2 regions of the Vibrio sp. J502 genome follow, and region 1 is predicted to be linked to the other one. Evidence: predicted binding sites of a transcription regulator. Region 1 holds the regulator's gene; the other holds the start of a gene.

What was found. The regulator PurR, encoded in region 1, represses purine synthesis genes. The targets are predictions, from matches to a motif close to TNANGNAAACGTTTNCNTNA.
Region 2: N5E84_RS11925 (uracil-xanthine permease family protein) is a predicted target of PurR. The motif match lies at 2,791-2,810, and genes of this name have one in related genera.

Annotation. Positions count from the first base shown of each region.
Region 1 covers NZ_CP104554.1:1,456,822-1,463,644, forward strand. The annotation lists gene mukF (chromosome partition protein MukF) at 1-231, opposite strand, end outside; gene cmoM (tRNA uridine 5-oxyacetic acid(34) methyltransferase CmoM) at 234-1,025, opposite strand; gene elyC (envelope biogenesis factor ElyC) at 1,114-1,938, shown strand; gene torR (two-component system response regulator TorR) at 2,064-2,777, opposite strand; gene torD (molecular chaperone TorD) at 3,065-3,712, shown strand; gene purR (HTH-type transcriptional repressor PurR) at 3,982-4,989, shown strand; cyclic di-GMP riboswitch class I at 5,151-5,236, shown strand; gene N5E84_RS06830 (TfoX/Sxy family DNA transformation protein) at 5,351-5,938, shown strand; gene N5E84_RS06835 (TVP38/TMEM64 family protein) at 6,087-6,767, shown strand; gene N5E84_RS06840 (putative signal transducing protein) at 6,776-6,823, shown strand, end outside.
Region 2 covers NZ_CP104554.1:2,578,847-2,585,669, reverse strand. The annotation lists gene envZ (two-component system sensor histidine kinase EnvZ) at 1-1,132, shown strand, start outside; gene N5E84_RS11925 (uracil-xanthine permease family protein) at 1,234-2,628, opposite strand; gene recG (ATP-dependent DNA helicase RecG) at 2,848-4,926, opposite strand; gene spoT (bifunctional GTP diphosphokinase/guanosine-3',5'-bis pyrophosphate 3'-pyrophosphohydrolase) at 5,133-6,823, opposite strand, start outside.

The sequences.
Region 1 (6,823 bases):
AAACGCGGAGGCTTCACCGGTTTCTTCAAATAAGCGAGTTACGATGGCAAACGCATCGTGTAACTCACCTTCACCTAATTCTTCATCAAACCTTTCGTTACTCAATACTGCGATGGCAATAAGGAACGCCAGTCGTTCTGTCGTCAGGTTCAATGAGAAATCATGCTGCTTTACCCAACCAACCAATTCATCAATAGGTTGCTGTGCAGCGTTCTGAGTCATCTCACTCATTGTTATTCCTGCTCTATTTTCTTTTTCGCCCATACATGAATGTATCGACCTAGCGAGAGGTACGGCTCTTGTCTACATAATTGTTGTTCGAGTGCCAGTACATCTTCATATTGGTAGTCACCCATATTTTTCACATTCCCAATATAGTCACTGAATGATCGGATGCCCGATTTTCCACAAATCTCAAATCCTGATTCTTCGATCCATTGATACACTTCTTCAGGTTTTAGCCCTTGCTGAGGCTGGAGCTTAAACCGCTTGCGATGTGGCATGCCCTCCAATACATGGGGAATGTTGCCACAGACAACGTTTTTGTACACCAAGCCATGATGGTTATAGAACATGATTGATGCCATACCACCTGGCCTAACTTGCTCTAACAAATTCTGCAATGCGGGTTTTGGTTCGGCTAACCATTCCATCACCGCGTGAAACAACAACACATCCACTGGCGCACTAAGGTGCGATTGGATGGATTGCACGGGGGAATGTACCAACCGATACTGCTCAAGCAGACCATTTTTGCGGATCTCTTGTTCCGCAAGTTGAAGCATTTCCGAGGATAAATCACACAGCGTGATTTGGTGTCCCAGCTTGGCTATTTTTTGTGACATTTGTGCCAAACCGCCGCCAGCATCAAGCACTTGCAAAGGTTTTGGGTGGTTGCTCAACAAAGCGAGCAGTTGCTCAAGATCTTGCCAAACAATGACTTGACGAATTTCACCTTTGTCAGAGCCGTATATGTTTTTTGCAAATTTGTGGGCAATATCGTCGAAATTCCGGTCTTCAGTCACAGTGGCTTGAGTTATGATAGCGAATCGTGCTGCTATTCTGTCATAGGAATGGCAGGAATAAAGGGGCTTTGTTCCTTTTTATTATCAAGTGGTGTTTTTTCGGACTATTTTGTATATGTTTGAGCTGAAAAAAGTTATTTCCTCATTATTAATGCCTCTTCCGGCAATGCTAATCCTCGGTTTTGTCGGATTAATGCTCATAATGTTCACCGTCAGACGTAAGACTGGCTGTATGTTTGTCCTCTTCTCTTTAGTGGGGATATTTCTTATCTCTTTCCAACCCTTTGCAACGCGCATGCTAATGCCTTTGGAAAGACAATACTCGGCTTTTCTCCCCGTTGATGGCACCATCGATTATGTGATGGTTTTAGGCAGCGGCCACGTAGTGGATGACCAAATACCACCGACCTCGGAACTCAGCCGCACTGCGTTGGTACGCCTAAACGAAGGCATACGTGTCATGCGTATGTACCCCGGCTCAAAGTTGATTTTATCAGGCTACTCTGGCGGGTCGGAATTTAGCCATGCGCGCATGCTAGCCGTGGTGGCACTCGCGCTTGGAGTGAATAAATCCGATATTATTTTGCTAGAAACAGCTAAAGATACTTGGGAAGAAGCACGACAAGCCGCCGCCTTTGTTCAACAGCGTAGGCTGGTTTTGGTAACGTCAGCCAGTCATATGGAAAGAGCGTTAAAAGAGTTTAATTCTGCAGGTATTGACCCAATACCTGCGCCAACCAATTTCTTAGCGCAAACGAATATTGAGCAACCTTGGGAAAAATACGCTCCTCGAGCGCGTTATTTAGAACAAACCGAGCGTTACTGGTATGAAACGTTAGGGCTGCTGTGGCAAGACTTACGTGATTGGGCCTCCGGGCATGGCGATACAGAATTGGACATCAATAGCAATTAGCAATTGTATTCAACCCAAAACGGAGCCACTTATGTGCTCCGTTTTTCTTGATAATCGCGGCTACAAAAAATCATGGGAATAAAAAGGCACGGCCCAACGCCAATTTTACACACGCGACCACTCAGCTAATCACCAGCGAACATATAACCTTCACCGTGCACAGTCACAAAGATTTGCGGATTCTTGGGATCAAACTCCATCTTCGCCCTCATGCGTCGAATCAGTACATCAATCGTTCGATCGTTAGGTGCATCCACACGATGGCTGATCATATTTAAAATACGTTCACGGCTAAGGACTTGATTCGGATATGACGACAAGGCAACTAATAGCTCATATTCCGCTTTGGTCAGTTTTACGGGCTCACCATTACGGCTCAGCGCTCGGCGCTGGATATCAAAGGTCCACTCGCTAAAGCGCACTAAATTCGTATTGTGAGATACACCGCTCTCTTCGTTCAGTTTGTTTTTTGCGGTCGAGATCCGCCACAGCAAGTTTTTCACTCTCACCAGCAACTCGCGCAATTCAAAAGGTTTCGTTACGTAATCATCGGCCCCCATTTCAAGACCAACAATCTTATCAATGCTATCCGTGCGCCCTGTCACTAATATGATGCCAATATCAGATTGGCTGCGTAGCTCACGCGTTAACATTAAACCATCTTCACCGGGTAAATTAATGTCTAGCATAATCAGATCTATCGCGCTGTTTTTCAAAGCATCTCTCATCTGAGTACCGCTTTCCACTTGCGTTACCATATAACCTTCGCTTTGAAAGTATCCAGCTAGCTTGCTGCGAGTGACTGCATCATCTTCAACTACTAATACGTGATAGCTCATTTACACCACTTTACTCTATAGAAATGTTCAAACCTCGGCTCGAGATTCTGTACAAAGCCATTCTATTCATAAATAGTCATAATTCTAGTCGTATCACTTTTAAAATTAAGAAAGATGAGAGTTTATTGATTCAAAACAACCTTCCAGACATCCATTAACTTAATGAAAAAATCACTCATATTTTTTCATTTTCTTAGCGACTGCTATTCATTTTTATTAGTTACACTTAGATCAATTACTTTTTAAAAACGATTTTCGCAAAACCACCCCCTTGGAGAGCCAATACCATGCAAGACATCAAAGCTTTTAATGAACAGCGTGCCGAGATTTATTGGTGGCTTTCGAGCTTATTTGTGAAAGAACTTTCGGAGCATGAATTAGAGCAATACTATACGCCCGCTATTCGCACATTTCTTTCAGGATTAGCAGAAAACGCGACACTTAAACCTGCCATTGATAAATTAGTTGATGCACTGAACCGATTGCAAGACAAAGAAGACGCACAGCTTGAGCTCGCAGCCGATTTCTGTGATCTTTTTTTAAAATCCAATAAGGAGTCCGCGCTACCCTATGCCTCAATTTACATTGGAAAATCAAGGTTGCTCAATGACGAACCAGCCAGAGCAATGTCGGATTTGATGGCAGCCCATCACATTGCAGTCAACGATACACTCAACGAACCCGCCGACCACATTGCGATTGAACTGGATTTCTTAGGTAACTTGATCATTCGCTCCAATGAGCTTGAACAAGAGACACACCTTGAACAAGCCTTTACACAGCAGTGTGATTTTATTGAACAACATTTGCTCTCTTGGATCCCACAATTCCATCTTCGCTGCCAACAGATTGATCAATTTGGTTTTTACGGTGCCGCAAGCGAATTGTTGGTCGCGTTTCTTCACTTAGACCGCGACTATTTATCAAACCAGTGAGATAACCTGGTTAATACCAATTACTAAATCGGTCAATTGTGACTGTTGACTGATTTATTCGGTGGATTTTTCGTTGCTTGATGGACATTTGCGGACTAGAATCTTGACCGCAAACGATAAAAAATGAATTTAAGATGCAACCGCTGATTAGAGGCGGTTTTTGTGTTTTTACTACTTTCAGGCTTCAATATGACACTGGTAGGCCTAATACCGCTGAATTGCTCTTCGTGACTATCACTTTCAGCAGTTATCGACAGGACAGAGAATTTATGGCTACGATTAAAGACGTTGCACGCTTAGCGGGCGTATCAACCACCACGGTATCGCATGTAATCAATAAAACTCGCTTTGTGGCTGAAGCAACCCAAGAACGAGTGATGGAAGCGGTATCAGAGCTTAACTATGCACCAAGTGCAGTCGCTCGCAGCTTAAAATGCAACACCACCCGTACCATTGGTATGTTAGTGACCCAATCGACAAACTTATTTTTTTCTGAGGTTATCGATGGTGTTGAAAGCTACTGCTACCGCCAAGGCTACACACTTATTTTGTGCAATACCGGCGGTATTTACGAGAAGCAACGCGACTACATCCGCATGCTAGCGGAAAAACGTGTCGATGGTATGTTGGTCATGTGCTCGGACCTCACCCAAGAACTGCTTGAGATGCTTGATCGTCATTCAGACATTCCGAAAGTTATCATGGACTGGGGCCCTGAAAGTTCTCAAGCCGATAAAATTATTGATAACTCAGAGGAAGGCGGATATCTCGCGACCAAATACCTTATTGATCATGGACATACTGACATTGCTTGCTTAAGTGGACACTTCGAAAAAGCGGCGTGCCAAGAGCGAATTCAAGGGTTTAAGCGTGCGCTTGCCGAAGCAGGCCTTAAAGCGCATGACGATTGGATTTTAGAAGGTAATTTCGAATGTGATACGGCGGTTCTCGCCGCCGACAAGATCGCCGCCATGGACAAGCGCCCAACGGCTGTTTTTTGCTTTAACGATACAATGGCTCTCGGTTTAATGAGTCGCTTGCAACAAAAAGGCATCCGTATTCCTGATGACATGTCTGTTATTGGTTATGACAATATTGAACTTGCTGAATATTTCTCGCCACCGTTAACCACGGTTCACCAGCCAAAACGACGAGTAGGGAAAAACGCCTTTGAAATCCTATTGGAACGCATTAAAGACAAAGAGCATGAACGTCGTGTGTTTGAGATGCATCCCGAGATTGTTGAACGCAACACAGTAAAAAACATAACGAAATAGTGTCATTATTTAAAGCAAGCGACAAATGTCAATTTTAGGGATTTTCCTATATTCGAGACAGAACGCCGTATTAAATAATAGTAAATTTGGAATGAGCATCACGCAAATAATAAATAAACGTGATGCTCATCCAAAAATTTATATATTCTTACTATTAGAAGTCACGCACAGGGCAAACCATTTGAAAAGATGGGACGCAAAGCCTCCGGCCTAAACCGACTATTCGGTAGGTAGCGGGGTTGCCGATGGCAAATATGCAAACGTTAAGTTTACCCCTTACTGACACTCTTTCTGCATAAGTTTGCTAATCTCTCGGACCTGATTTTGGTGGCGTTTTTCCCATACACCGAGAATTTACAGCATGGATAAACCAGTACTTAAAGATTCAATGCGACTCTTCGAACAACTTGGACGCGTTAAGTCTCGTTCAATGTTTGGCGGCTTCGGCATTTTTGTCGATGACACCATGTTTGCTTTGGTCGTAAACGATAAACTTCATATTCGCGCAGACGATCTATCAACCTCTCGCTTTAAAGAGCAAGGCTATGAGCCCTATATCTATAAAAAACGTGGGTTCCCTGTCGTCACAAAATACTTCGCATTACCTGACAATTGTTGGGAAAACCCTTCGCTTATTTTACGAGATGCTGCTGTCGCACTCGAAATCGCCAAACAAGAACGAGAAGTTCAAGCCCAAACGAAGCCAGAACGCCTAAAAGATCTCCCGAACCTTCGACTCGCCACCGAACGTATGCTTAAGAAAGCAGGGATAGAATCTGTAACGGATTTGCATACAAAGGGGGCTTTGGAAGCCTATAAAGCGATTCAGCAAACCCATTCTTCTTCAATCAGTCTTGAATTGCTATGGGCCCTTGAAGGTGCGATTGAAGGCAAGCATTGGTCGGTTATCCCACAATCTCGACGCGATGAATTAGCTAAAAGCCTTTAACCTCCGAGTAAATAAATATCTCGATTAAATAATCAAATACGCTCGTATCACCATGCGGGCGTTTTTTTCATCCCGTTTTGAAATATAAATTCGACTTCCTCTGTCTTCTTCACTATATCTAGTAAAATATGTCGTTTTGAGGAATACCATGAATAAAAAACTTCTCTTAGGCTTGGCTTTATTTGCCTTTATTGTCTTTTTGATTGTAAATTTTGGCCACTATCTAACGTTAGATAATGCCAAAGCACAGCAAATGCTATTAAACGAATACATTAGCCAAAACGAGATCGGCGCTGCTTTGATCTATTTTTCACTCTATATTGTGCTCACCGCTTTCTCTATCCCAGGAGCGGCGGTCGTCACGTTACTGGGTGCTGCGCTGTTTGGTTTTTGGACTAGCTTACTGCTTGTCTCCTTTGCCAGCACCATAGGCGCAACTATCGCCTTTTTGAGTAGCCGTTTCTTACTGCGTGAATGGATTCAAACAAAATTTGGTCAAAAGCTGCAAACGATTAATCAAGGCGTTGCAAAAGATGGGGCATTTTATCTATTCTCACTGCGCTTAATTCCGGTTTTCCCTTTTTTCTTGATTAATTTATTGATGGGCCTAACACCCATATCAACCGCTCGCTTTTACCTGATTAGCCAACTCGGTATGCTGCCCGGCACTGCCGTTTATCTGAATGCTGGTACTCAACTAGCTGAAATTGAAAGCTTATCCGGTATTGTATCTCCTTCGGTTTTGCTTTCATTTGCTCTATTAGGTCTTTTTCCTATTCTCACCAAGTGGATTATGGCCAGATTGAACAAAAACCCAACATCCGCCTGAAGTGAATAATGATGAAAATTTGTGTTTCAAACCACCCGATAGAGGCATATATAGTT
Region 2 (6,823 bases), 1.1 Mb from region 1:
CAATACATCGAAGCTGGGAATGGACGCCTTACAGCGCCGCCGAGTGTTAGAACAGTTGGGTGTCACTATTCATGGTGAAGAGAGTGAGATGGCCCAAGAGTATCACGATGCCATCAGCATTGATTTGATGAGCGAGGAGATGAGCAATGAGCTCGGCTCGCCGACCGATGTGCGGATGATTTTGGGTAAAGAGAGTTATATTTTATGGATGAAAGTGGACTCTTTTCCGGGGTCATTAATACGCATCCCTCTCTCTGAGCTGCAAAAAGAGGATTTTGCGCCACTATTTCACAATAGTTTGGTGATGGCGTTATTGATCGTCTTAGGGGGATGGCTGTTTATTCGTCTGCAAAATCGTCCTTTAATTGCCTTAGAAAAAGCCGCCAAAGCCGTTGGCCGAGGTGAGAACCCGCCACCATTGCCACTCAAAGGCGCTTCTGAAATTCGCGCGGTGACGTTGGCGTTTAATCAAATGTCGAAAGGGATCCAAGCACTTGAAGAGGATCGCTCATTATTGATGGCGGGGATCAGCCACGACTTACGTACGCCGCTGACTCGTATTCGCTTAGCCACGGAAATGATGTCTCCAGAAGAGAGTTATCTCGCCGAAGGGATCATCAGTGATACGGAAGAGTGTAACGAGATCATCAGTCAGTTTATGGACTACCTTAAACCCGTCAATAAACAGACCTTTACCGCCGTTGATCTCAATGAGATCGCCAATGATGTCGCCACTGCCGAAGGGGGTTATGAGATCAAAATCGATGTCGCGCTGCATTTACCAATGCAGCCAGCCTTTGGCAATGCGATCGCCATTAAACGCGCGGTGAGCAACTTAGTGGTGAACGCCATTCGTTATGGTAATGGTTGGGTTAAGGTGAGTACGGGCAGTACCGCAGATAACAAAATGGCTTGGGTTTGTGTGGAGGATAATGGCCCGGGTATTGATCCTAGCCAAGTGAGTAAAGTGTTTGAACCTTTTACGCGTGGTGATACCGCGCGCGGCAGTGAAGGTACAGGGCTTGGTTTGGCGATAGTGAAACGGATTGTGAGCCAGCATCATGGCAGCGTTGTGGTGAGTAACCGCAGTGAAGGTGGCCTCAAAGCGCAACTGAGCTTTCCGACCAAATAAGCTTCGTAACTAAATAACACAATGGGCTCAGTTGAGCCCATTGTGTTTACGGTTTATGCCCTTTCGGTTACTGACCGAAGTTTTTGGGCACATCCATGCGATCAGTTGGTTTTGATCTCTTCGAGTTCTTCTTCTTCGCGTGGCAATTTTTCTGGCAGCAGCAAGTTGAGCAAAATTGCGGTGATACCGCCAGCCGCTACGCCGGATGAAAAAATGCTCTTAATGAACTCAGGCATAAATTGCAGAATCTCTGGCTTTTGCGCAATGCCTAACCCCATCGAAAACGATAGCGCCATGATTAAAATCGCGCGGCGGTCGAGATCCACACGGGAAATAATACGCACACCCGCGGCTGCAATGGTGCCGAACATGACGATGGTTGCACCGCCAAGTACCGGTTCAGGAATCAATTGTACAAAGCTTGCCACGCCTGGGAACAGGCCGAGCAACACCAACATGGCGGAAATAAAGTAACCCACATAACGGCTGGCAACCCCGGTGAGCATAATTACGCCATTGTTTTGGCTAAAGGTCGAGTTGGGAAAACTGTTAAAGATCGCCGCCAGCGCGGAGTTCAAACCATCAGCCAGCACACCACCTTTAATACGCTTCATGTAAATCGGCCCTTTGACAGGCTCGCCCGACACTTCAGAAGTGGCGGTGATATCACCAATCGCTTCCAATGCGGTGATCAAGAAAATCAGTACCAGAGGAATAAAGAGTGACCAATCAAAACCTAAACCAAACTGCATAGGTATTGGTAGGGCAATCAGGGCGGTTTCACTCAGTGAATCAGTGTTCACCATCCCCATCAAGTAGGCCATGATATAACCAACGAACATCGCAATCACAATCGATGCTACGCGAATGTATGGGTTACTTGAGCGGTTGAGCAGCACGATAAGTCCAAGCACGGTTCCCGCCAGCGCCAGTTTGTCTAAGCTGCCAAAAGTGCCATCGCTGAGCGCAGCATAGCCGCCACCCATAGAAACTAAACCAACTTGTACCAGTGTTAAGCCTATCAGGGTAACCACAATGCCCGACACCAGCGGCGTGATCACGCGGCGCGCGTATTGCAGCACTCGTGATAATAGGATTTCAGCAAAAGAAGCGACTAAAATGGTGCCAAAGATCGCCGCCATCATAGTGCTGATATCTGCACCACCCGCTTTTAATGACAAGCCTGCGCCAATAATTGGCCCAAGAAAGTTAAAACTGGTGCCTTGGATAGAAAGTAAACCGGAGCCAATCGGGCCAATGGTGCGGATCTGGATAAAGGAGGATAAGCCAGATGCAAACAGCGACATGCTGATGATGGTGTTAGTCTGTTCGGCAGAAACACCAAGTGTTTGGCAAATAATGAGCGAAGGGGTGATGACCGCAACAAACATGGCTAGCAAATGTTGTAAAGCGGCGAAAATGGTTTGGGGTAGCGGTGGCCTATCGTTGAGTTGATAAACCAAATCAGACTTACGCGAAGCGTTGTGGATAGTCATACTGTTTTCCTAATGGTGCGTTGTTGTCTTAGCGTTCGCTGAGTGGGAGCACTAAGTGGAGCAGACACGTCATCTGTGATTGCTGTTAATCAGAATCTGCTCGGACTGGATAAGTGAGTAGTTCACTAAAAAAATTGGCGAAATTATAGAGGGTTTACGCAAGAAAGCAAACGTTTGCTTTTGCTGTGTAAGGGAGAGGGGAATACAGAACGAACAATCTTATGCTTTGGCGTAGATGTCCTTCTCTCCTAACCAGCGATCGATAATGGCGGTCGCGTGGCTTGGATAATGGTCGTGTAAGTAGCGAGCAATGCGCTGTACTTCAGGAATTAAACGTTGGTCACGGACTAAATCCGCAATTTTGAAATCCGCGAGGCCGGTCTGTTTGGTACCAAGCAGCTCACCCGGACCGCGAATTTCTAAGTCTCGTTGGGCAATCACAAAACCGTCATTGCTCTCACGTAGTACACCCAAGCGTTTTTGCGCGGTTTTCGATAGCGGCGCATGGTAGAGCAATACGCAATGGCTGGCGACAGAGCCTCGCCCTACGCGGCCGCGTAATTGGTGCAACTGTGCTAAGCCCAAACGCTCAGGGTTTTCGATGATCATCAAGCTCGCATTCGGCACGTCAACGCCAACCTCAATCACCGTTGTGGCAACCAGCAAGTGCAGTTCATTATTTTTAAAGGCTTGCATCACCGCTTGTTTTTCGCTTGGCTTCATTCGACCATGCACCAAACCGATTTTGACATCGGGCAGAGTGCGTTGTAGCTCTTGCGCTGTGTCGGCGGCGGCTTGTGCTTCTAGCACCTCAGACTCATCAATCAAAGTACAGACCCAATAAGCCTGTTTTCCTTCACTCAAACAGGCATGACGTACGCGCTCGACGATATCATCACGCTTTGTATCTGGGATTGCGACAGTTTGAATGGGCGTTCGTCCCGGTGGCAGTTCATCAATAACGGAGGTTTCTAAATCAGCGTAAGCAGTCATCGCTAAAGTTCGTGGGATCGGCGTTGCGGTCATGATCAACTGGTGCGGATACGCGCCTTGCTTCGCTCCTTTCTCACGCAGTTCTAAACGCTGGTGGACGCCAAAGCGGTGTTGTTCATCAATGATGACGAGCGCAAGGTGATGAAATTCAACTTGTTCTTGAAAAAGAGCGTGAGTACCCACTATCATTTTTGCCTCACCGCTGGCAATGCGAGCCAGTTCTGTTTCTTTCGCTTTGCCTTTTAATTTACCCGCCAGCCAGCCGACTTGGATGCCCATTGCTTCAAACCAGTTGGCAAAGTTAATCGCGTGCTGCTCGGCCAGCAATTCCGTCGGTGCCATTAATGCTACTTGATAGCCATGTTCGATAGCTCGTGCGGCGGCTAATGCCGCGACCAAGGTTTTCCCTGAGCCCACATCACCTTGTACTAAACGCATCATGGGGTGAGCTTCTGCCAGATCGGCTTCGATCTCTGTCACAACACGTGTTTGCGCTTTAGTGGGAGAGAAAGGCAGTTGTGCAAGCAGTTGTTGTTTGAGTGTGCCAGACCCAGCCAGTGGCAATGCCATATCTTGCTGGCCTTGATGGCGTACAGCCAGCATGGAGAGGTTTTGCGCCAACAGCTCTTCCATAATTAGGCGAACCTGCGCCGGATGTTTCCCCTCATCAAACAGTTGCAGGTTAATGCCCGGTGGCGGCCGGTGAATGATGTGCAGCGCTTCAGAGAGCGTAATTTGGTGATCATACAACCCGGCAGGTAGCAATTCTTGTACGGCGGCTTTGTCGAGTAAACTTAATGCTTGATCAGTGAGTGTGCGTAGCGTGAGTTGGCGCAGGCCATCGGTTGTTGGGTAAACGGGTGTTAAGTTAGCTTCGACATCTGGCTGTTGCTGAGGAGCATAAAATTTATAATCAGGATGAACAATTTCAAGGCCGAATCCACCACGTTTAATTTCACCGTAAGCGTGCACTAACTTACCTTCAGCGAAATTGTTTTTCATCCCAGCAGTAAAGTTAAAAAAACGCAGCATAATGGTGCCGTTACCATCGCTTATTTTTACTGTGAGCATTTTGCGTTTGCCAAAAACCGTATCCACCGCCATGACTTTACCTTGCACGGCGGCCCAAAGCCCGGGATGCAATTTAGCGATAGGGTAGATCCGTGTGCGGTCCTCATAACGTAAAGGGAGATGGAACAGCAGATCTTGCACACTGATTAAGCCAACCTTTTCCAGTTTTTCAGCCACTTTAGCACCCACGCCAGAGAGTGAGGTGAGAGGAATCGCGGACAGTAGCTGTGACATAACAGGGCTCATTAACAGTATCGTTATCTATTATTCAACCATCGAACTGTTTTTTTGTACAGCATAAAATCATGTAATGGTCGATAAGCGGCAGGCCATCGACTAATTTGAATAGTGACGCCTAAAATGCAAGATGGGGGTAGGTATCGGAAAATAAAAACCCCCATGAGTGGTTAGCCGCAAGGGGTTTTATTTATTTGGATAGTTTAATTTTTCCGGCGTCGCACTTTCAGTGCATGAGGCATCACACGAATTTTTTTCATGATGTTTGCTAAGTGAATGCGATCTTTGGTGGTCAGCAGCACAGTGACAGTATACAAACGTCCATCACGCTCCTCGGTGGAGAGGCCATGAATGTTGGAACCTGTTTTCGAGATTACATTCGTCAGTTCCGCTAACGCACCTTGGTGGTTTTGCATGTCCACTTTCAGTTCGGTGATGAACTCTTGGTCGTAATCTTTAGACCACTCAATCGCCATGTAACGATCCGGCTCTTTTTGGTAGCCACGAACATTAGGGCAGGTTTCACGATGCACCACTAAACCACGACCCGGAGAGACATGCGCAATGATGTGATCGTCTGGGATGGGGTGGCAGCAGTTAGCAAACGTGAGCAAAATACCTTCAGCACCGCGGATCGGTAGTTTCTTTTTCGGTTTGCCATCATTGCTTTCCACTTCGGTCAGCTCATCAGCATCGCCAAGCAGACGACGCGCAATGACAATACTCATCAGTTCGCCTAAACCAATCGCGGCCAGCAGATCATCGACCGTGGCCATTTTAAGCTCACCAATCACATGCTTAATGTTCTCGTCACTGATGTCACTGAGTGAAAGATCACCCAGCGCGTGATTGAGCAAACGTCTACCAAGTGTGATCGATTCCTCACGGCGCATGGTTTTAAGCACTTGACGTATCTTAGTACGAGCGCGAGACGTGACCACATAGTTGAGCCAAGCGGCATTAGGGCGAGCCCCTGGTGCGCTGATGATTTCAATCGTTTGGCCGTTTTTCAGTGATTTACTTAACGGATAAGGGTTTCGATCAACACGAGCTCCAACACAGGTATTACCGACATCGGTGTGTACCGCGTAGGCAAAATCAACCGCAGTTGCCCCGACAGGCAGCTCAACGATGCGGCCTTTGGGGGTGAAGACGTAGATTTCATCAGGGAAAAGATCCGACTTAACGTTCTCAATAAACTCAAACGAGTTGCCAGCGCTTTGTTGTAGCTCAAGTAGGCTTTGCATCCAGCGCTGTGCTTTAATTTGCGCGGTGGTGCCAGTGCGTTCGCCATTACCTTTATAAGACCAATGAGCAGCAACACCTTTGTCGGCCATCTGTTCCATGTCTTCAGTGCGGATCTGCACTTCAACTGGGACGCCGTGTGGGCCGACCATCGAGGTATGCAAAGATTGGTAGCCGTTCGCTTTGGGCACGGCGATGTAATCTTTCATGCGCCCCGGGCGAGGTTTGTACAAGCTATGAACTTGGCCTAATGCACGATAACAAGTATCTGCAGTGTCGACCACGACTCGAAAAGCGTAGATGTCCATAATGGTGTGAAAGCGCTGTTCTTTGGTTTTCATCTTGTTATAGATGGAGAACAGGTTCTTTTCACGGCCGACCACGCGTGCTTTCAAACCGAAATCTTGCAAGCGGCCTTCAATTTCACTGTGGATGCGTTGGATCATCTCTTTGCGGTTACCGCGAGCGGATCTTACCACTTCTTTCAATACGCGATAACGATTTGGGTACAATGCTTCAAAGCCAAGCTCTTCTAGCTCAGTCTTGATGTTATGAATCCCTAAGCGGTGGGCAAGAGGCGCGTAAATCTCTAACGTTTCACGGGCAATACGACGCTTTTTATCCGGGCGCAATGCGCCAAGGGTACGCA